DNA from 3 places in the Endozoicomonas gorgoniicola genome. Region 3 is predicted to be linked to each of the others. Evidence: predicted binding sites of a transcription regulator. Region 3 holds the regulator's gene; each other region holds the start of a gene.
The links. Region 3 encodes sigma-54, which starts transcription at its own class of promoters, with help from an activator protein. Its sites were predicted from a motif close to TGGCACNNNNNTTGCTNT; they were not measured.
Positions count from the first base shown of each region.

Region 1 (7,008 bases), 3.8 Mb from region 3:
TCTTTTGCTGCTTTCAGGTCTGCAGAGACAATAACGATACGGGATATTTCTTCATTCGTAGAGACTAATTCAATCATAAACGCTTACAACAGAGTCCTGTGTCAGGATATTTTGATCATAGGGTGATCAGCACTATATCAGTTCAGCAATAATGCAAGACTGCGCTGCATCAATAAAACAAATGCTCTGATCACTGTGAAGGGAGTTTGGTATTGCGACCGATATAGGCATTATGGAAAGCATTACATAAGGCTTATTTAGGAAAGCAGCGAATTATAAAAAGCTACTGCTAAAATCATCAGCAATTTCAATGAAGTGGAACTAAAATACTTTACATAATATTTCCATCATTCTGTTCATGGCCATGGTGCCACAGTCAATTGATGGAGGTTTATGTATGAGCTCCCGCCCGAACAAAGCAGTAAAATACTCACTCAATGAATTAATTTTTGACGCGCTGAGCCAGTTGCAAGTGTTCAGGTATAACCCCAGGTCGATACGCCGCTATCAGGCGGTGTGGCGAAAACTGGTCACGAGCTGTATGCCAGGGCAAATTTGGAAATGAAGCGGGCAGCTATCGAGAAAGTCAGTCCGACGCCAGCACCAAACATACCAGATTGGAAAGAAAACAAATCATTACTTCAGTGGTTGCAGCAACTGTGAAGGACACCTGGATGAACAGAAATTCTGGTTCCAACGGAGAAAGCACAGTTTTATGTAAAGCTATTTGCGTACGACTTTCCTGCTGATAAAGGGCTAATAGAGTTAACTTTACATAACTACTTGCTTTCCTAAATAGTGCCTGTCCGAAAACCCTCAAGCCCTTGAAAAACACAGCCTGAGGCCAAATATAATACTCGAAGATTTTCCCAGACAGGCTGTTTTCGAGTTTATGCGTCAAACCATTAATCCACAAATGCAGTTGGGCGAGGTTGATATCTCCGCCATCACATTCAACCCCAAGTCCAGAGATGATATTCCCCGGCTTTTGCGGGGCTTGCAGCACATATGGGTTACACCTGATCTGAGAGAGCAGGTCTTTCAAGTTCTTGAAAGTATGATTCCTGCCAGCAGTAATAATGGTCGTCCCGGTATGGATCTCTGGAACATACTGGTGTTTGGCACCCTGCGGCTGGTCACTAACTGTGATTATGACCGTCTTCAGGAGCTGGCCAATGAACACGGCACGCTACGGAAAATGCTTGGGCACGGTCCTTACTGCACGCACTCTTATCATATCCAGACATTGCAGGATAATATCAGCCTGTTCACGCCCGAAATACTGGACCAGGTAAACCAGATTGTCGTGGCAGCAGGCCATCAACTGGTTAAAAAAAAGATGAGCCGCTATATGGCCGTGCCGATTCGTTTGTAGTCAAGACCGATGTTCATTTTCCCACAGACATCAGCCTGTTAAACGATGCCTGTCGTAAGGCTATTGAGTTTGCGTCCACCCTGGCTGGCCAGTACCAGTTACCAGCGTGGCGTCAGCGGGAATACCTGAAAAAACAGCATCGAAAGCGCTATCACAAGGTGCGGAATCTGAAACATTCCGTTGCTGCCTGCGAGTTTAAACAGCGGTCACGTCAGCACGATATTGAAACGGCACACCTTGAATACATTAAGTACAGTCTCGACATTATCCGCAAGGCAGAAAGCACAGCTGCCCTGGTAGAAAAAAGCGCCCCCGATGAGTCTGCGCTGGAGAATCTCAAATACTACATTGCCCACAGTCGTCACCAGATTAATCTGATTTATCGTCGGGTGATCGAGCATCAGCAGATTCCTCACAGCGACAAGGTGTTCTCGATTTTTGAACCCCACACAGAATGGATCAGCAAGGGTAAAGCCGGAGTTCCTGTAGAGTTGGGGTTGCGGGTATGCGTACTGCAAGACCAGTTTGGCTTCACGCTGAATCACCATGTGATGCAAAAGCAGACAGACGATCAGGTTGCAGTGCCTATCGCAAAAGGAGCAAAACAACGCTTTCCCATGCTGAGCCAGGTCAGTTATGACAAAGGGTTCTGGAGCCCCGCCAACCTTGAGGAACTTGATGGCTTTCTGGAACGAACCATTCTGCCGAAGAAAGGCAGGCTTTCCGCAGAAGACAAAAAACGAGAGCACCACCTTGAGTTTACCCGGGCAAAAAGAAAGCATTCCGCCGTAGAGTCTGACATTAATGCTCTGGAAGCCAATGGCCTCGATAAATGTCCGGACAAGGGCATTGATGCCTTCAAGCGCTATGTTGCCCTTGCGGTTGTGGGTGGCAACCTGAAGCGCTTGGGCAGGATTTTACAAGAACGGGATTTTTAGCCCTACTGACAGCAGTCTTTTGCCGTCCGAAATTTGATCATGGGTGCATGAGGGTTCTGCACGTTCGTAAAATGGCAGTTTTGGCTATTTTGCAAGCACTTTGATCAAGAAGTGCCCTATAAGCGAGACTCTGATAATGCTTGCGGAGCAGTTCTACTGTTTGATGAATGTCAGTGACTCAATTTTCATAGGTTTTCTGACAGGCACTATTTATGAAGAACTCTATTGCCCCAGGGGGCAGGATGAAAACTACATAAAGCACCTGAAAAGCGACCTGTCTGGAGACAGGCTTTCAGACCAGGGGTTCCTGGCAAACCATTTGAGGATGTTTTATGCCTGTGCTGCTTATGTTCTGCACCATGAGCTGAGAACAAAAGCCCTGAAAGGAACGAAACTGGAAAATGCCCAGCCTTCTACAGTGATCGTGAAACTATGCAAGATCGCAGTAAAAGTGGTTGAATACAAAGACCGAATCAAACTTCACCTGCCCAGCAACTGCCCTTTGAAAGAGTTACTTCGATACGTGACCGAAATCTTTTACTCAATGCCACGTCTCAAGCCCGGTTAGCAGTCAGAATGACCAAGTGCCTCCGAGAAATCACCCCATTGGCAGAGAGTGAGGGGTTTTCTTTGTCCTGCCAACAGCAAATTGGTTAAAAATAGAACACGCATGAACTGCTGGAGTGATGCTGTGCGTTCAAAATGAGCTTTCAAGGCGATCCACGGTGATAGCCACAATCAGAATCATAAAAAACCGAGACTTTTGAGTGTCTGCTACATTTTTATGAAATTTTCGGGCTAAACGAACCTTGTCACCCACGGTTGGGCCATACATATCGACATACGCGCGACGATCAATTTTAGCCATTCCAACGACTCCCCGTTCTCTTATACCTTGCCCATCACATCGCCACGGAAACCGTAGACCTCTTTTTTACCGGCATACTGCACCAGCTCGACCGTACGCACCTGACCCGGCTCAAAACGAACCGCAGTACCCGCAGCGATATTCAACCGAAAGCCTTTGGTCGCTTCCCGATCAAAACGCAGCGCTAAATTGGTCTCGTAAAAGTGATAATGACTGCCAACCTGAATCGGACGATCACCGGTATTCGCCACTTTCACCTCTGCGGTTTTACGGCCAACATTAATTTCGATGTCGCTGTCAGCGCAAATAATTTCACCTGGAATCATTTCTTTTGCTTCCTGCATTCTCTGAAAACGTTATTGAAGCAGCCAACTTTCAGGCAATTGGGTTATGGACGGTGACAAGCTTCGTACCATCCGGGAACGTGGCTTCGACCATCACTTCATCCAACATGTCCGCAATACCATCCATCACATCTTCATGATTCAGAAGCTGACGCCCGGCATTCATTAAATCGACAACCGTACGGCCATCGCGGGCACCTTCCATAATAAAGGCACTGATTAACGCGATGCTTTCCGGGTAGTTGAGTTTTACTCCACGGTCTTTGCGCTTTTGTGCTAACTCAGCTGCAACAAAAATCAGCAATTTATCTTTTTCTCTGGGAGACAATTCCACGTGGTTTCTCCTTTTCTGAACTGTTTATTTTATGTACGCCAGATTCTTGGGGCACAGGCTTCTCTACCGACAACATCGGTTCGTAGTTGTTGCCATAAATGCTCAAAACAGTTGCGTACCTGCTCTGCTTTATTGCCTAAAATCCGGGCGATAAATGCATCGGGCTTTTGTGTGACAGCCACGGTTAATTGCTGATAACGGCTATTAATGCCTTCCTGCCAGGCAATAATTTTTTCGCCCAGCTCATTGGTGTCCGACATCACGTTGCGGTTAATTAAAAAAGTGCCAAACACATGGTAATTATTAAAACCCACACGGCTTTCCTGCAGCGGCGAAGAAGCAGAAAACTGCAAACGATCAGAAAACAATGGCCGTCCATCACGCCGCAACATCAGGCTTTGCATCAGCTGTCCGCGCTCAAAGAACTGTTCACTTTCGAAACGACCCAGGCAGGTAATTTCCCAGCCAAGGAACAAACCATCACCGGAGATATCAATGGTGGTGATGAGTTGGCCGTCAGCGCCATCAAACACAATATTTTCCTGGGGCAGGTATTCCAGAATGGTGCCGTCGTCGATAGTTAATGAGACATGTTGTCCCTGGGGAATGCCACTGATGTTGTTGTAGATTTTTCCGGCAGATGGCGTGGTCATTAATACATGCGCACCATCTCGGAGCACTAAATCAATCGACAGCTGGTCACCCCCTACCAAACCACCCGGCGGATGCAATAAATAGAAATGCAAACATTCCGGGCCTTCCGGAAAGAAAGGGCGCTGCACTCTTAATGGGCCAAAGTGTTCGGTTTTACCCAGACGGGTACCTCTCTGCTTTACAGAAAACTCGGCACTAAAGCGTGCCAGCCACCGTTGGGTATCTAACCCAGGATGGTCTTCGCGAGAGGCTGTTAATGGCGTTGCAGCAATATTCACAACCAAGCTCCAGCCAATTTGCACCAAGCAGGTGCATTGGTGAGCTTTTTCGCACTAAAACATGTCGGTGTTTTTGCTGTTGTTGGCTTTTGTACCAACATGACTCGTATTATTCCGATGTGATGCACTGCAACTGCCCAATAATCCAAACGTTATTGAGGTTTAAGCAAAAGAGATGCCAAATAAGCTGACACAGGGGGATTATGGCGTTCTATAGAAGAAGGTGAACAAACCACCTGGCATTATTGCCCCCCCTCAGGAACGATCAGGGATCATTTATTCTATCTCTTTTAGTGCAACCTTTTGCCACTCTTTGGGAGACCGCCCTGTTCTGCTTCTAAAAACCCGTGCCAAACCCGAAGCATTTTCATAGCCTACTTCATTGGCTACCCAACCGACCGGTTTCTCTTGCCTCAGATATTTTTTGGCAAGATCGACACGCAAAGCGGCCAGATAATCTCCCGGTGTCTGGCCGATAGTGACACGAAACTGCAACGCAAAGCGCGCCCTGGACATGGTGGCCACTTCTGCCATTTCCTGCAGGGACCAGTTTCTGGCAGGCTCTCTGTGAAGCTCATCCAGCGCTTTCGAGAGTTTGGGGTGGGTCATACCGGCAAGCAAGCCACCATTTACCTGACCGGATGCCAAAACATGACGAAGCATTTGAATAGTCAGCAGCTCGCTGATTCGATCCATCATCAACTGCCGGGCTTTTTCTTTGCCAAAAGCCTCTTCAAATAACCACTCTGCCGTATCTTTAATTCTCCTGCTTTGAGAGAGTGGAAGGCAGATCAGTGAGGGCAAAGAGTTCGCCAAAGGATTATCGGGGCCACATCCATAATAAACTTCCGCACAGACAATCTCAGCCATACCAATTAAGCCAGATTTAATGGAGTGCTCCGCAGGTCGCGGATAGAAGATCAACGTTGGCTCGGTAAATATTTGCTTCTCTCTGCCAGCTCCCTGAACGGTCATCGTCCCCCTGCGCAACAGGTGCAGATGCCCGGCCTGCTCTTCCGGTTTATCAAAAGAACTCAGGCCGCAAAGCCTTCCGGAATAGAAGACGCCTGTAGAAATAGAGTATTGGCTGAGAGCTCTGGAAAGCTGATCCATAGGCAATTCGATACGATCTGATCCAAAAAAGAGATTATTTTAACCTAATCGTCGTTCCAGCAAAGATATATTTCTAATCAAGACAAGTCAGCAGCGGGACGGAAAGAAAAATGAAACCAGTAAAAAGAGTGTTGAATACTCTGGCATTTGCTTCAGCCATCGCTTTCAGCGGCGCATTATTCGCAGCAGATATCGATATAAACGCAGATGCGAATGATGTAGCACTGCATGGTTTTGATGCCGTGAGTTATTTCACAGAAGGCAAGCCAGTAGAGGGTTCATTTGAATATACAGCCACTTACAAAAACGCCATTTTCAAATTCTCATCGGCCGCCAACAGAGATGCATTTCGTGCAGACCCTGATCGATACGCGCCCCAGTATGGTGGCTACTGCGCCTTCGGAACCAAGGTAGAGAAAAAGTTTGATATTGACCCCAATGCCTGGCGGGTTGAAAACGGCAAGCTCTACCTGAACAAAGATAAAAATGTTCAGAGAATCTGGGTAAAAGATGTACCCGGAAATATTCAGGAAGCCAATGTCGCATGGCCAAAGATCAAAGATGTAGCAATCAGTGATCTGTAAAAGATCACAGTGACATCATATTTAATAAAGCAAACAAAAGGGAAACCGACCATGAGCAATAAAGCACTCATCTCCGCAGGCCTCGCAGCTGTTCTCGCTGCAGGAGCTATTTCTACTGCCCAGGCCGCTGGCAAAGAGAAATGCTACGGCGTAGCCAAAGCAGGTCAGAATGACTGCGCAAATCTGGCTGGAACCCATTCCTGCGCAGGCCAGTCCGCCAAAGACAATGACATCGGCGAGTGGAAGGCGGTAGCTGCCGGCACCTGCAAAGATTTGGGTGGATATACCAAAGCAGAAGCCAAAGCAAAGCTGGCTTCGATGGAATCCTGATCATCAGGCTTTAACCCGGATGTTTCATAAACGTGCTCCTGTTCCCGGTGGCCCTTTGGCGCGAGATTCAGGGAAGTTTATGAAATATCCGGGTTAGTTAAATCTTCAGGTTTCTGTGGAGTGGATCAAAAATGGCAAATACATGGTATTCAAAACAAGCTCCTGTTGGGGTGGGACTCCGGCACGCCCA
Region 1 is NZ_JAPFCC010000001.1:2,148,981-2,155,988, forward strand. It holds gene NX722_RS09730 (FtsZ/tubulin family protein) at 1-77, opposite strand, end outside; one part of gene NX722_RS09735 (ISNCY family transposase) at 893-1,337, shown strand; one part of gene NX722_RS09735 (ISNCY family transposase) at 1,337-2,313, shown strand; partial or broken gene NX722_RS09740 (transposase) at 2,522-2,881, shown strand; gene NX722_RS09745 (hypothetical protein) at 3,011-3,181, opposite strand; gene NX722_RS09750 (urease subunit beta) at 3,202-3,507, opposite strand; gene ureA (urease subunit gamma) at 3,557-3,859, opposite strand; gene NX722_RS09760 (urease accessory protein UreD) at 3,889-4,791, opposite strand; gene NX722_RS09765 (AraC family transcriptional regulator) at 5,068-5,904, opposite strand; gene NX722_RS09770 (YHS domain-containing (seleno)protein) at 6,015-6,488, shown strand; gene NX722_RS09775 (BufA1 family periplasmic bufferin-type metallophore) at 6,540-6,818, shown strand; gene NX722_RS09780 (DUF692 domain-containing protein) at 6,950-7,008, shown strand, end outside.
Region 1: a site for sigma-54 is predicted at 4,955-4,972, ahead of NX722_RS09760 (urease accessory protein UreD). Genes of this name have one in related genera too.

Region 2 (7,008 bases), 6.0 Mb from region 3:
AGGACACGGTTTCCCCATAACCAAATGAAACTCAGAATAATTCTGATCTTTAAAGGTAAAAAATGTACAAACAAGCCTGCTTAAATATCCGGTCATACACAATCGAATACTTCTGGCTTATTGGGCAGGAGGGCAAAAGCTACATTTTTTTGTTCATGGCTGTTTAGTACAAAACCTGCACAACATTAGGTAAGGCGGGGCTATTGCCCCGTCCTTCCCACAGAACCGTGCGTACGGACCTCGTACACGGCTCCTGCACTCTCTATCCCTTAACAATAAGGGGCAAGAACGCCCGTTTTAACGCCTTCCAAATTGAACAACTTTATCTCATTGAACCAGTTGTTCGGCATGGCTAAATGCGACAGGGGACTGCACGCATTTCTCCATGAACGCATTTTGATGTACTTAAATGGTGGCTTGTAACCCAGTTGCTTCAGCCGACGATGCAGCTTCGCTGGTTTCTTCCACTGTTTCAGTTGTAAACATCTCAGCCTGCGCCTCATCCATCCTGTCAGCCGTTTTAATTCACGACTACAGTTCGCTATCCTGAAGTAATTAGCAAATCCTCGTATCACAGGGTTCAGTTCTCGGATTACTCCTTCAAGGTTCGTTCCCCGATTCCTTTTCGTGATTCGCTTTACCTTTGCTTTCAGTGCGTTGAGCTTCTTTTCCTGTATGCGCGTATAGCTGCTCAGGATTTCAACTCCCAGAAATTTCACACCCTCGCCGCTATGGGCTATGTGTGTTTTATTCTGGTTGACCGTCAGTTTCAGGTCTTGCTCCAGTACTTTGGTCGCCACTTTCAGAGCGTTTTCTGCCGCTGCTTTGGAGCCACACAGAATCAGGATATCGTCCGCATAGCGGACAATCCTGTGCTTGCGTCGCATCATTTCCTGATCAAACGCATCAAGATAGACGTTTGAGATTAAGGGACTGATCACTCCGCCCTGTGGACTGCCTGTTTCCGTGGCTTCCAGTTGATAGCCAACCATCACCCCGCTTTTCAGGAACATTCTGATCAGGTTCAGGATGCTTCCATCTGCCACTTTGTGCCTGAACGCCTTGAGAATTAACTCGTGGTCGAGTCGGTCAAAGCATTTGGACAAGTCCATGTCCACCACCCAGCGTCTGTCGTACTTCCGTATGAACAGGGTCGCCTTGGTAATGGCTTGATGGCAGCTTCGATTCGGTCTGTACCCATAGCTGGACGGGTGGAAGTCCGGATCAAAGATCGGGGTCAGGATATTTAGAAGTGCTTGTTGGACGATTCGGTCTTTTACTGCGGGGATTCCCAGCAGACGCTTTCCACCGTCTTCTTTGTCGATTTCTACACGCTTTACCGGTAGCGGTTTGTAGCGCTTTTCCCGCAATTCAAGCAGTAACTGTTCAAGATTACCACGCAGATTCGAGGCGTAGTCGCTCAGGCTCTGCCCATCTATTCCGGCCGCACCTTTCGCTTTCCATACCTTTTTGAATCCGTTGTAAAGCGCTTCCATCGTCAGCAAGCGCCCATACAGGCTATAATATACTCTCATCAGTTACTGTCTCACGACAGACAGATTGCGCCATCCTTCTACTGTGGCCGGATTCTTCATGGACATTCACAGGCGTTCTGGCTCAAGGCAATCTACCTGCTACCTGTCCTTTACTCCCGAGCGCGGCTCTTTCTTTTAGCAGGATTGTTCCCAACCTCACCAGCCGAAGATGTCCTGCCTCGTCAGGCAGCTTGTGCGCTCACAGTGTCATTCCTGCGGTCTGACTGTTCTTTAAGAATGCTTCACCCCTTCGCAACATCTGCCGCTTTTGACGACACATGCCCTACAGTCACTCTGGCTGTAGTCATTCCGGTTTTGCCCTCCGAACGGTTACCCGCCTTCACAGGCCGGAATTTCATCACTACTACAGGATCATCTGCCACCTCACACCACTGTTACCCTTGAGTTTCCTCTTGCGATAACAGCCCCTGAGATTCAGAGATTGATGCCAGGCTTCCCCAGTTACTAAACGGTTCCCTGTCAGAAATGCCACCCTCAAGCACAGAGTTGGGACTGACTGAGTATCGGGCTTTGCGCTATTTCGCACGCTTGCCGCTCCCAACCTGCCGAATCAGGTTCGCTTGCGCTGTGTACCTCTGACTTCCTATGGCTTCCTTCAGACCCAACCGTTGGCCAGTTACGCCCTTGCCATTCAGATTGCCTTCCCCTCAGTCGGGGCGGCTCAGGCTTCTTTCAGCCTGACGGGTTTGCCCGCTTCGCTGGGCAAACGAAAAAAGCCTGCTTAATCACTTAAGCAGGCTTTTAAAATTCTTCATCAGAGAAGATGGCTGGGGTAGCAGGATTCGAACCTGCGCATACCAGGATCAAAACCTGGTGCCTTACCGCTTGGCGATACCCCAACGATGTCATTAAGACGAGGATGATGGTAGCTAGGGGCAGATTCGAACTGCCGACCCCAGCATTATGAGTGCTGTGCTCTAACCAACTGAGCTACCTAGCCATCAAACCGGCGTGCATTATCTGGATTTCTAATTAATCTGTCAACCGTTATGCCATTGAGCTTAAACTCAAAAACAACCAGACCGGCAACGCAACCTCTGCTTTGCAGAAGCCGACAGAAAAATGGCTGGGGTAGCAGGATTCGAACCTGCGCATACCAGGATCAAAACCTGGTGCCTTACCGCTTGGCGATACCCCAACTGGTGTCGTTAAGACGCTTTCGAAGTTACCATCGTTTCAATCAATGTCAACCAGTGGTTGCAGTCATTGCCTGCAATGGTAGCTAGGGGCAGATTCGAACTGCCGACCCCAGCATTATGAGTGCTGTGCTCTAACCAACTGAGCTACCTAGCCCCGAAAGACGAAGCGCATTTTCAGGATTTATGCCTTGCCTGTCAACCACTTGGGCTGTTTTTTCAGCAAATACCTACTAATACTTCGAAATTGCTACGGATTCTATCTCAGGAGGACACACAGGGTATGACATCATCACGACCGTGAACATACCATGCGTGTTTTTATAGAACAGTTGCATTACATTATTTACACCCGTTATCGCAGTCCCTTGTCTGCCTCAACGGAGGACAACTACATCTACTTTATGCCCGGGGGCAAAGGACTGCTCGGTGCAATCTTTATTCCCTTTAATAAGGGTACTGACGAAGCTGAAAACCTGAAACAGATTCGCCGCATTATTCTTGAGAGCAAAGCCTTCTCTGGTACATAAGGGAAAGCAATAAAATAAGTAACCGCTTCATGGTGGAATCTTACACCTGACCAACTTTGTTCGAAGCTGTTATTTATAGGTGATCAAATCATTTTTTATCATTTATACCCAACCCGATTAAATGATAACGGCACAGGCTTTACTCAATTCCATGATGAATGAATGATTAATCATCAATTCAAAGGAGCATGCGCATTTTAACTGTGCAAACAAGAAATTATGCTTTGACACAAAGCCTAAACATTCAAGTATCATACTGGGGTTTCCTGTTTATCTGCATTTCGGGGGAAGTGCAGGCAGTAAACAGGTAACACTTGTCTGACTTGCTCGATAGGGGATTTTTAATGCTAAAGAAGAAATTTTTTAAAACAAAAAAAGAGGCTGAAGTTACTTTTGAGTTTTCCAGAGACGACATTAAATCCGTAGCACTCGCCGGAGAGTTCAATGAGTGGAGCCCGCTAACAATGAAGTACGTTAAAAAGGACAAGGTTTTTCGTACAAGAGTCCGTCTGCCAAAAGATTCCTCATTCCGTTTCAAATACCTGCTGGATAATGAAACCTGGGAAAACGATTATCAGGCTGACGCTTATGTACCTAACCAGTTCGGTACCGAAGACAGCGTGGTTGATACCAAAAAAAGCGTTTGATAGCGTGTTGATGGCAAAAGAGTCAGCAGCGCTGACTCTTTTTATTTAAAGGGAAGGAGAAGCATTAAACGTTAAAACGGAAGTGCATTACATCGCCATCCTTAACGATGTACTCCTTTCCTTCCAGACGCAGGCGGCCGGCTTCCTTCGCACCCTGCTCACCATTGTACTCAATGAAATCGTCGTAAGAGGTCACCTCGGCACGAATAAAGCCACGCTCGAAGTCAGTATGAATAACGCCTGCGGCCTGAGGCGCTGTGGCACCAATTTTAACCGTCCAGGCACGTACTTCCTTCACACCGGCAGTGAAGTAGGTCTGCAGGTTCAGCAGCTGGTAACCCGCGCGGATCACACGATCCAGACCCGGCTCTTCCATACCCAGGTCCTGCAGGAATTCATCGCGCTCATCGTCTTCCAGCTCGGAAATTTCAGCTTCCAGTTTATTGCAGACAGGTACAACTACTGCACCTTCCTGTTCAGCAATCTCACGCACTTTATCCAGGTAAGGATTATCTTCAAAACCGTCTTCGTCCACGTTAGCAATGTACATGGTCGGCTTGGTGGTCAGCAGGTGGAACATGCGGGCCAGCGCCTGCTCATTGTCGTCCAGCTTCAGAGAGCGAACCGGATTGCCTTCTTCCAGATGCGGAATCAGCTTTTCCAGCAGCGCTTTTTGTGCAACGGCTTCCTTGTCACCACTCTTGGCAACACGAACTACGCGCTGGTGCTGTTTTTCACAGCTTTCCAGGTCAGCCATGGCCAGCTCAATGTTGATGATGCCAATATCCGCTTCAGGGTCGACCTTGTTGGCAACGTGAATAACATTATCGTTTTCAAAACAGCGCACAACGTGGGCAATCGCATCGGTTTCACGGATATTCGCCAGAAACTTGTTACCCAGACCTTCCCCTTTGGAAGCACCTTCTACCAGACCGGCAATATCGACAAACTCCATGGTAGTCGGCAATACACGCTCAGGACTGACAATCGCTGCCAGCTTGTCCAGGCGCGGGTCAGGCATAGCCACTACACCGGCGTTTGGCTCAATGGTACAAAACGGGAAGTTTTCGGCGTCAATACCTGCCTTGGTCAGTGCATTGAACAGAGTGGACTTACCGACGTTGGGCAAGCCAACGATGCCGCATCTAAAACCCATAAAAGTTACCAGCCTTTATCTATTAACAAAAAGAATGAATGGGGCCGGATTATAAGGACTGCCGGATAATAATCCACCTGATTTAATGCTATCGGTTTTGGATCAATGGCACTGACTTAAGGCGCTATCCCTAAAGCAACAAGGGCTGCGGAAGTTTAGGCTTCGTATTGGCCGCCTGGAAGATCATTGTCATCAAATGGTGGAAGGGTGTATTGCTCACCCTGATCAGAAGGTGTTCATTTTGACTGGAGTACGCAACACCATAGCCACTTGTTAGCCGTCTATACATATTAAATCATTGTCGTTTACAAGCTTACATGTTACATTGTTACCCATCATGAAGTAAGGATAAAGTGATGAGCCATGTAATACGAATTCCAGCAAAAATATACAACCGTTTAGAACAACATGCACAAGGCTTTGATACACCAGCTAATGTTATTGAAAAGCTATTGAACCATTATGAAGGCTTAACAAACAAAGCTTTAGAAAGCTCAGAAAAAAGAAAAAAAGATACTACAAAATATATTTTCAGAGATTCTGCATATGGAAAGTCAAGGTTAGTTCATGCAGTTATACGTGAGCATGTTTTAGCCAACCCAGATATTTCATACGAAGAATTGAAGCATCTATTTCCTAAATCTATCCAAGGATCTACAGGTGTTTTCAACGATTCAGAGTATGTGGAAGAAAAATACAAGGGAAAAACAAACAAAAGACACTTCATTAAAGATAATGATCTCATTCAACTTACTGACTGTAAGATTACAGTAAGCACAGAATGGGGAGCTGGAAATATTAATGGCTTCCTTCAAAGCGCATCATCTTTGGGCTACGAAATAATACCAAGCAGCGACGGCTAAATCGGGTAGCCGGAGGTCTCTAACCTCCAGCCCCCACACCACACCGGCGTGCGGGTCCGCACCGGGCGATTCACCGAGGATGGTGAAACCTGATCCACAAGTCTTTCAGGGAAACAAGCCCGAGTTTACTGAGAGAACTGTCGTTTAATGCTAACTGTGCCGCATAGGTTTTGCTTAGCCGGTAATACCCTTTGCTACTGACTGCAATCGAGGCGGCCTTGATGTGATCAACACCTAACCTGATTAAATTTCTGTAACGGGTTTTCGGCTTTCGCCATTGCTTGATAAAACAACAGCGAATCCGCCGACGTATCCATTGATCCAGTCGCGGTATGGGACTGTAATATTCGGTTATCCTGAAATAACCCATCCAGCCCCGGATATATTCGGCCAGCTTCTTCAAGCGATATTCCATCGATACTCCCCAGCTTCGGCCAGTGAGTTTCAGGGTTTTCCACTTGAAACGGTTCAGACTCTTCTCCGACCAGCGGATTCGCTTCCCTGTAAAGGTAAAACTCAGGAACTCAGCTTCGGTAGCTTTCACTACCTTGCTCTTTGTCGGGTTTACTCTCAGTTTTAGCCTGCGCTCAAGGTAGCGGGTGATGCTTGCCATCACTCGCTCACCGGCTCGCTGGCTTCTGACGAGTACGACGAAGTCATCGCAGTAACGTGCGAAGCAGTGTCCCCGGTATTCCAGTTCCTTATCCAGGTCATCAAGAAGGACATTCGACAGCAGCGGTGAAAGTGGACCGCCTTGTGGCATACCTACCCAGGTTGGGTAGCATTGCCCATCAATTATGACGCCAGCACGAAGGTAGCGGCCAATCAGTTTCAACAGACGCTTGTCGTGAATCTTGCGAGAGACTCTCGACATAAGAACATCGTGGCTGACAGTATCAAAGAATTTACTCAGATCAACATCAACCGCCTGATGCAGCCCCTGCTTAATGTATTGATTAACCTGTTGTACAGCGTCTTGTGCAGACCTTCCCGGTCTGTAACCAAAGCTGCTGGGAGAGAAGTCAGGGTCAAAGATGGGTGATAATACCTGCACAATGGCCTGTTGTATCACTCGATCCATAACTGTCGGGATGCCCAGCAGCCGTTCTCCACCATCGGG
Region 2 is NZ_JAPFCC010000001.1:24,010-31,017, reverse strand. It holds gene NX722_RS00175 (hypothetical protein) at 1-20, shown strand, start outside; gene ltrA (group II intron reverse transcriptase/maturase) at 270-1,535, opposite strand; gene NX722_RS00165 (hypothetical protein) at 2,117-2,281, shown strand; tRNA gene NX722_RS00160 (tRNA-Gln) at 2,321-2,395, opposite strand; tRNA gene NX722_RS00155 (tRNA-Met) at 2,420-2,496, opposite strand; tRNA gene NX722_RS00150 (tRNA-Gln) at 2,620-2,694, opposite strand; tRNA gene NX722_RS00145 (tRNA-Met) at 2,773-2,849, opposite strand; gene NX722_RS00140 (hypothetical protein) at 3,004-3,222, shown strand; gene NX722_RS00135 (isoamylase early set domain-containing protein) at 3,567-3,869, shown strand; gene ychF (redox-regulated ATPase YchF) at 3,934-5,025, opposite strand; gene NX722_RS00125 (hypothetical protein) at 5,382-5,888, shown strand; gene ltrA (group II intron reverse transcriptase/maturase) at 5,959-7,008, opposite strand, start outside.
Region 2: a site for sigma-54 is predicted at 3,351-3,368, ahead of NX722_RS00135 (isoamylase early set domain-containing protein). Genes of this name have one in related genera too.

Region 3 (7,008 bases):
TGTGATCCAATATCCGGTTTCTGAAGTAACCATTGCTGGTAACCTGAAGGATATGTTTATGAACATTGTGGCGGCGGGTAATGATTTGGATCGTCGGGGCAATATTCAGGTGGGTTCATTGTTGGTTGAAGGCATGATGGTTGCCGGAGACTAAAACGTTCGGGAGGCATTGTTCGGATACGATGAAAATCACAGTGTATTTTGATGGTGCCTGCCCTTTGTGTGTTCGGGAAATCGGTCGCTGGCGCAACGCCCCTTTCGGCTGTGAGGTGGAGTGGTTTGATATCACGGGGCAGGAGCAGGCATTGCGACAACGGGGCATTGATCCCCGGCAGGCGATGTTGCAGTTGCATACGCAAACCAGCGATGGCAAAACCTTCGTCAGTATTGACAGTTATGCCCTGCTGCTGAAACAACTGCCACGTTGGCGCTGGCTGGGGGTGTTAATGGCATTGCCGATTATCAAGTCGCTTCTGCGCTGGGTCTATGATGGTCTGACCATTCTGCGACTTAAGTCTGAAGGGCGTTATCCTGCTGAGTGCGCAGACTGTTCCGCTTCGAATAAAGACAATTAATAGCCAGATACAAATGCTCTCAGTCAACGAATATCAGGCATAAAACAGTGTTGCCAGCCCAAGAAATGAGAAAAAGCCCAGCACATCAGAAATGGTTGTCAGAATAATGGTTCCCGCCAGGGACGGATCAATATTCATAGACTTTAAAATCACAGGCAGGCTGGCACCTACAATAACGGCGGCACTCAGGTTAATGACCATGGCGCAGCCAATCACGAACGAAATAATCGGGTCGTTAAACCAGAGGTAAGCGATCAGGGCGACCAGGCTGGCCCAGAGCAGGCCGTTCATGAAGCCTACCGCCAGTTCACGACTCAGCAGCCAGCGCAGGTTGGTGCTGCTGATCTGTCCAAGCGCCATCCCGCGTATCACCAAAGTGAGAGCCTGGCCTCCGGCGTTACCACCCATTCCGGCGACAATCGGCATGAGTACCGCCAGTGCGACCACTTTGTCGATGGTGGTCTGGAACATGCCGATGACAGAGGCAGCGATAAAAGCCGTAATTAAGTTAATGCCCAGCCAGACAGCGCGGCGCCTTGCTGTTTTAAAGACGGGAGCAAAGGTGTCCTCGTCATCATCCAGACCCGCCATGCTCATCATGGAGTGTTCGGCTTCTTCCCGAATAACGTCAACCACATCATCAATGGTAATACGACCCAGCAGCTTGCCTTTGTCGCTGACGACCGGGGCGGAAACAAGGTCCTGTCGTTCGAATATCTGAGCGACCTGCGTGTCTTCGGTATCCGCCGGTATAGGAGTGGCATCGGATTGCATCACTTCGTAGACAGTGGCAGAAGGGTCTGTTGTCAGCAATATACCCAGAGGCAAAGAGCCTATGTATTCATCCCGCCGGTTTACGACCAGCAGACTGTCGGTCATTTCAGGGATTTTCTCGTGTCGGCGCAGATAGCGCAGCACCACATCGAGCGTATTGCTGGGGCGAATGGTGATCATGTCGGTGTTCATCAGACCGCCAGCAGTATCTTCCGGGTAGGACAGAACCGCTTCAACCCGCTGTCGATCCTGGCTGTCCATGGAGTCGAGAACCCTGCGGGTGATGGTGCCGGGCAGTTGTTGCAGCAGGTCTGCAATGTCGTCTACATCCTGACCGTCAGTGATGGCCTTAAGCTCAGTAATGTTCATCCGGTCCAGAAAGAACTGCCTGACTTCGTCGCTGAGTTCCTGAAGTACATCACCTTCCTGTTCCGGGTCGATTAAACGCCAGAGCAAACTGCGAAGTTTTGGAGGGGAGGATTCCAGCAGGTGTGCTGCATCAGCCGCCGGAAGGCTGTTGAGCATGCGCCTGAGTTCCGGTGAGACGCCGTGTTCCAGTGCCTCGTTAAGCTTTTTAAGCTCCTTGTCTCCGATACTCAGTTGCAGTTGCTGGACCATATTGCACGCCTGGTGTTGTCTATGACTGAGGGAGCTGTTTACTCACCTTCTTCAAAATAATCGTTGATCAGATTGCACAGTGCATCGGCTGCTTCCTGCTCATCTTCACCATCAAATGTCAGGTCGAGGGTGGTTCCCTGACCAGCAGCCAGCATCATGATCGCCATAATGCTTTTTCCATCCACTTCACGACCGTTCACACCGACTTTAATCTGACTGATAAAGTTGGAAGTGGTCGAGACAAACTTCGAAGCTGCACGAGCATGCAACCCAAGTTTGTTGATGATGGTCGCTTGCGTCTGGATCATTATTTGGATAGCTCCCTGTGCCGCACCTGAACCCGGTCAAATCGTTCGCTGAACCAGGTACCCAGCCGTTCACTAATATAGACCGAACGGTGTTGTCCGCCGGTGCAGCCTATGGCAATGGTCATGTAGCTGCGCTGGCCGGATTCAAACCTTGGTAACCATTTTTCCACGAACTGTTTAAGGTCTTCAAACATCTCCGTCACCATGGGTTCTGCTCCAAGGAACTCCTGAACCGGCTTGTCCCGCCCGGTGTATTGCCGGATGGATTCATCCCAGTATGGGTTAGGCAGGCAGCGAACATCAAATACATAGTCAGCATCCACCGGCATACCATGCTTAAAACCAAAGGACTGAATCAGCAGTGTCATGCTTTTGGTGCCATCACCAATGACCTTGTGACGAACCTGTTCATGTATTTCATGCACGGACAATGGTGATGTGTCGATGCGAACATCAGCCTGTGCCGCCACGGGACCCAGCAGGCTGGTTTCCAGGTCGATGGCTTCGATCAGCGATACCTTGTCATTCGTCAGAGGATGCTTGCGGCGGGTTGAGCTGTAACGCTTCATCAGGCAGCTGCTGTCAGCGTCCAGAAACAGAACCTTGCAATCGATTCCCTGTTGCCTGAGTTTTTTCAGCAGTCTTGGGAAATGCTCCAGGGCTCCGGGAACATTACGAACATCAATGCTGACTGCCATTTTGGGGGGCTCGTTGGCGCCTTCGCTAAGTTGTTCAGGTAGCTGGTTGAGCATAGTGGCTGGCAGGTTGTCGACACAATAGTATCCCTGATCCTCAAGTGCATGGAGTGCTGCACTTTTTCCTGAACCTGAGCGGCCGCTGATGATAACGAGTTTCATGGGGGGTCCCTTTATGCGGAGCTTTTTATAACAGATAACAGGTTTTAATGTTGAAGGATAGATGAACTCAACGAGATTAAAACCTGTTTCTTTATTTCAAGGATAGGTAATACTTTCAGCCTTTTCATTCTGAGGAGAATCGGACAGCCGTTGAACCGGGCAGGCCGTCAGGCCGGTGCTGTCAGTATCTGATACAGGCTTTCCGAAGAGTTAGCTGACCGGATCTGACCGAGAAGGTAATCATCGGTAAAGCGCTGGGCCAGGGCTTTCAGGATATCAAGGTGTTCCTGAGTGCTTTCTTCAGGGACGATCAACGCGAAAATCAGGTCAACAGGCTCCCGGTCCACCGCGTCAAAATCGACGGGTTCTGACAGACGAATGAACAGCCCGGTTGGCTCCGGGCAGGCTTTGGAGCGGCAGTGAGGCAGTGCAATGCCGTTGCCCAGTCCGGTGGTACCCAGTCGTTCTCTGTTGATGAGGTTGTTGAACAGATCCTTGGCGTTGATGGCGGGAACATGTTCACTGATCTGTTCCGCAATTGTTTCCAGGATTTTCTTTTTGCTGACCCCTTGCACACCATGGAGGGTGCGTTCGGGGGTTAAGATGTTTTTAATAATCATACAACGATTGGAAGACTCACAGGGTGCGAGTGCAAAATAAGAAGCCGATGACTGAATGGGAGTCGACTGAAAGCCAGGGGCCTTCAGTCGGTTGTGGATTCAGCCTCGGGCTCCCTGCATGCGATCGAGCGTCTTTTCCTTGTGTTTTACCAGCTGTCGGTCGATTTTATCTGACAAATCGTCAATAGCCGCGTACATGTCATCGGATTCAGCGGTCGCATTGATGTCAGCTCCACGTATGTGCAGAATCGCTTCTGCCTTGTGCAGTAGTTTCTCTACGCTCAAGGTGACTTGTACATTAGTGATGTTATCGAAGTGAGCTGCCAGTCGGTCGAGTTTTTTAGTGACATAGTCTTTCAGAGCTTGAGTCACCTCTACATGATGTCCACTGATGTTGACTTGCATGTAACGCTCTCCTGCTGATCCCGTTTGGAGACAGTAGCCAGTTCCCGGGATTTTCGAACTGGTCTGTTTAGATTTTATCACCGTTAATAACATTGGTGCTGTCCTGAAGCAAAAAAATACAGGATTTTTACCTTAAGGTTCTGTCCGAAAAATTCCTGCTAAAATTCCTGCTAATAAGTTTCATTGTTCGGGTACTTATCGTTAAGCACTCTACATGACTTACACCAGGCGCTTGCGTTCATTGGAAGGGGGTATATGCATCGACTCCCGATACTTGGCGATGGTTCGTCGGGCTACTTTTATACCCTGCTCTCCCAGTAAACCGGCAATTTTGTTGTCACTGAGCGGTTTTTTCGGATTTTCATCCTGAACCAGCTTTTTGATCAGTGCGCGAATAGCTGTGGACGAACACTCTCCACCGCTGTCTGTGCTGACATGGCTGGAAAAGAAATACTTCAGCTCATAGACACCCCTGGGCGTATGCATGTACTTCTGGGTTGTGACCCGGGAAATAGTTGATTCATGCATATCCACAGCTTCAGCGATATCCGCAAGCACCAGCGGTTTCATACCTTCGTCGCCCTGTTCCAGAAAGCCCTGCTGGAAGTTAACGATCTTGGTAGCGACTTTGAGTAATGTTTCATTACGGCTTTGCAGGTTTTTCAAAAACCAGCGGGCTTCCTGCAGCTGGTTTTTCATAAACTGGTTGTCCCGGCTGCTGTTGGCTCGCTGAACCATTGACGCATAGCTGTTGTTGATACGCAGACGAGGCAGTGACTCAGAATTCAGTTCGACCACCCAGCGCTCTTTGATTTTTCGAACGGAAATATCCGGTGTGATGTACTCCGGTTCGCTTTGATCCACTCCAGAGCCTGGCTTGGGGTTCAGGCTCTGTATCAGCCCCAGAGCTTCTTTGAGCTGATGCTCTTTCATCCGGGTGCGGCGCATAATCTGGCTGTAATCGCGGCTGCCCAGGGCTTCCAGATGGTGATCAATCAGCTTTTGGGCTTCGTGAATAAAGGGTGTTTGTGACGACAGCTGAGCCAGTTGTACGGACAGGCACTCTTTCAGGTTTTCACTGCCACAGCCAACCGGGTCAAACTGCTGAATACGGCATTGCATGACTTTCAGCTCATCAAGATCGAGTTCTTCAAACGCCGGATCCAGGGCAAGGCTCTGGTGGATATCGTCCAGTGGCGTTGTCAGATAACCATCAGGGTTAGTGGCTTCGATGATCGCTTCACCCAGCACCCTGTCGGTATCGGTGGTGGGGGTCAGGTTCAGTTGCCATTGCAGGTGTTCCTGCAGGGACTCCGTGGTTCGGGAGCGACTCAGGGGGTCAAACTCATCGTTACTGCCTGATGGCATGCTGGAGTAAATCTCCTCCCATCCGGAATCGACGGGCAGGTCCTTTGGAATGCTTTCTGACCATTCGGGTTCCTGAGACTCTGAGGAAGCCGGTGGCTCCTGGGCATTGAGATCAACCAGTTGCTCACCTTCAGCGGCGTTACTGGCTTCCCGGTCGCGGCTCTCCTGATCCTGAATGGCCTCTTCGCTTTCCAGCATCGGGTTGGATTCCAGCGCCTCCTGGATTTCCTGTTGCAGATCCAGTGTCGAAAGCTGTAACAGGCGAATGGCTTGTTGCAGTTGAGGTGTCATCGTCAACTGCTGACCCATTTTAAGCTGTAGAGAGGGCTTCATAGGGCAACCGTGTACCTTTTGCTGTGAAAATGCAGTATTCCAGGCGACGAAAGCTGCATTTCTGCTTATGGCTGTTTACTTTATACGCTGTGCGTTCCTTCGCACTGAGTGGAATGGCTGATCAGAGGATAAGTTCCACCGGTTCGTCTCTGCACATTTTCGTTTGCACATTTTCGTTTGCACATTTCCGTTTGCACATCGTCGTCTTGAGATGCATTCCGTGTCACCGGATTATAAGCACAGAATATTAATAGTGAAAAGCAAAACTGGCATGAAGCCGGTGCGGGAAGAGGGAAGCTCTTCCCGGAATGTGACTGGCTACAAACTGAACTGATGGCCCAGGTAAACGTCACGAACCTTCTGGTTGCTCAAAACGGTCTGGCTGTCACCTTCGGCAATGATGCCGCCTTCGCTGACAATATAAGCCTTTTCACAGATATCCAGTGTTTCACGAACATTATGATCGGTGATCAGTACGCCAATGCCACGGCTCTGCAGTTGCCTGACAATCGCCTTGATGTCCCCGACCGAGATCGGGTCAACACCGGCAAATGGCTCGTCGAGCAGGACAAAATCAGGGTCAGTGGCCAGCGCCCTGGCTATTTCCACCCGCCGGCGTTCACCGCCTGACAGGCTCATACCGGCGCTGTCGCGGATATGACCTATGTTGAACTCATCCAGCAGCGATTCCATCTTGTCGAGTTGTTGCTGTTTATTGAGGTCTTTGCGAGTTTGCAGGATGGCAAGAATATTGTCTGTTACCGACAGCTTGCGGAATATTGAGGCTTCCTGTGGCAGGTAGCCAACACCGGCTCTTGCCCGCCCATGCATGGGCAAATGGGTCAGGTCTTTGTCGTTAATGCTGACTTTACCACCATCGGCTTTTACCAGACCAACAATCATGTAAAAACAGGTGGTTTTACCTGCCCCGTTAGGTCCCAGCAGACCCACAATCTGGCCGCTGTTGACGACCAGAGAGACGTCTTTTACGACCTTTCTGCCTTTGTAGCTTTTACTGAGGTGTTCTGCCTTTAGCGTAACCATCAGGTTAATTCTTTTCCTGTTGCTCGGTTCTGGGCTGAATGACCATCTGTACTCGTCCTTCGCCTTTTCTGTTTTCCAGACCTTTGGCGTTGACTTTCTGTTGCTT
Region 3 is NZ_JAPFCC010000001.1:5,990,464-5,997,471, forward strand. It holds gene pmbA (metalloprotease PmbA) at 1-154, shown strand, start outside; gene NX722_RS26925 (thiol-disulfide oxidoreductase DCC family protein) at 183-575, shown strand; gene mgtE (magnesium transporter) at 609-1,967, opposite strand; gene NX722_RS26935 (HPr family phosphocarrier protein) at 2,006-2,275, opposite strand; gene rapZ (RNase adapter RapZ) at 2,275-3,132, opposite strand; gene ptsN (PTS IIA-like nitrogen regulatory protein PtsN) at 3,300-3,752, opposite strand; gene hpf (ribosome hibernation-promoting factor, HPF/YfiA family) at 3,852-4,157, opposite strand; gene NX722_RS26955 (RNA polymerase factor sigma-54) at 4,377-5,858, opposite strand; gene lptB (LPS export ABC transporter ATP-binding protein) at 6,177-6,902, opposite strand; gene lptA (lipopolysaccharide transport periplasmic protein LptA) at 6,907-7,008, opposite strand, start outside.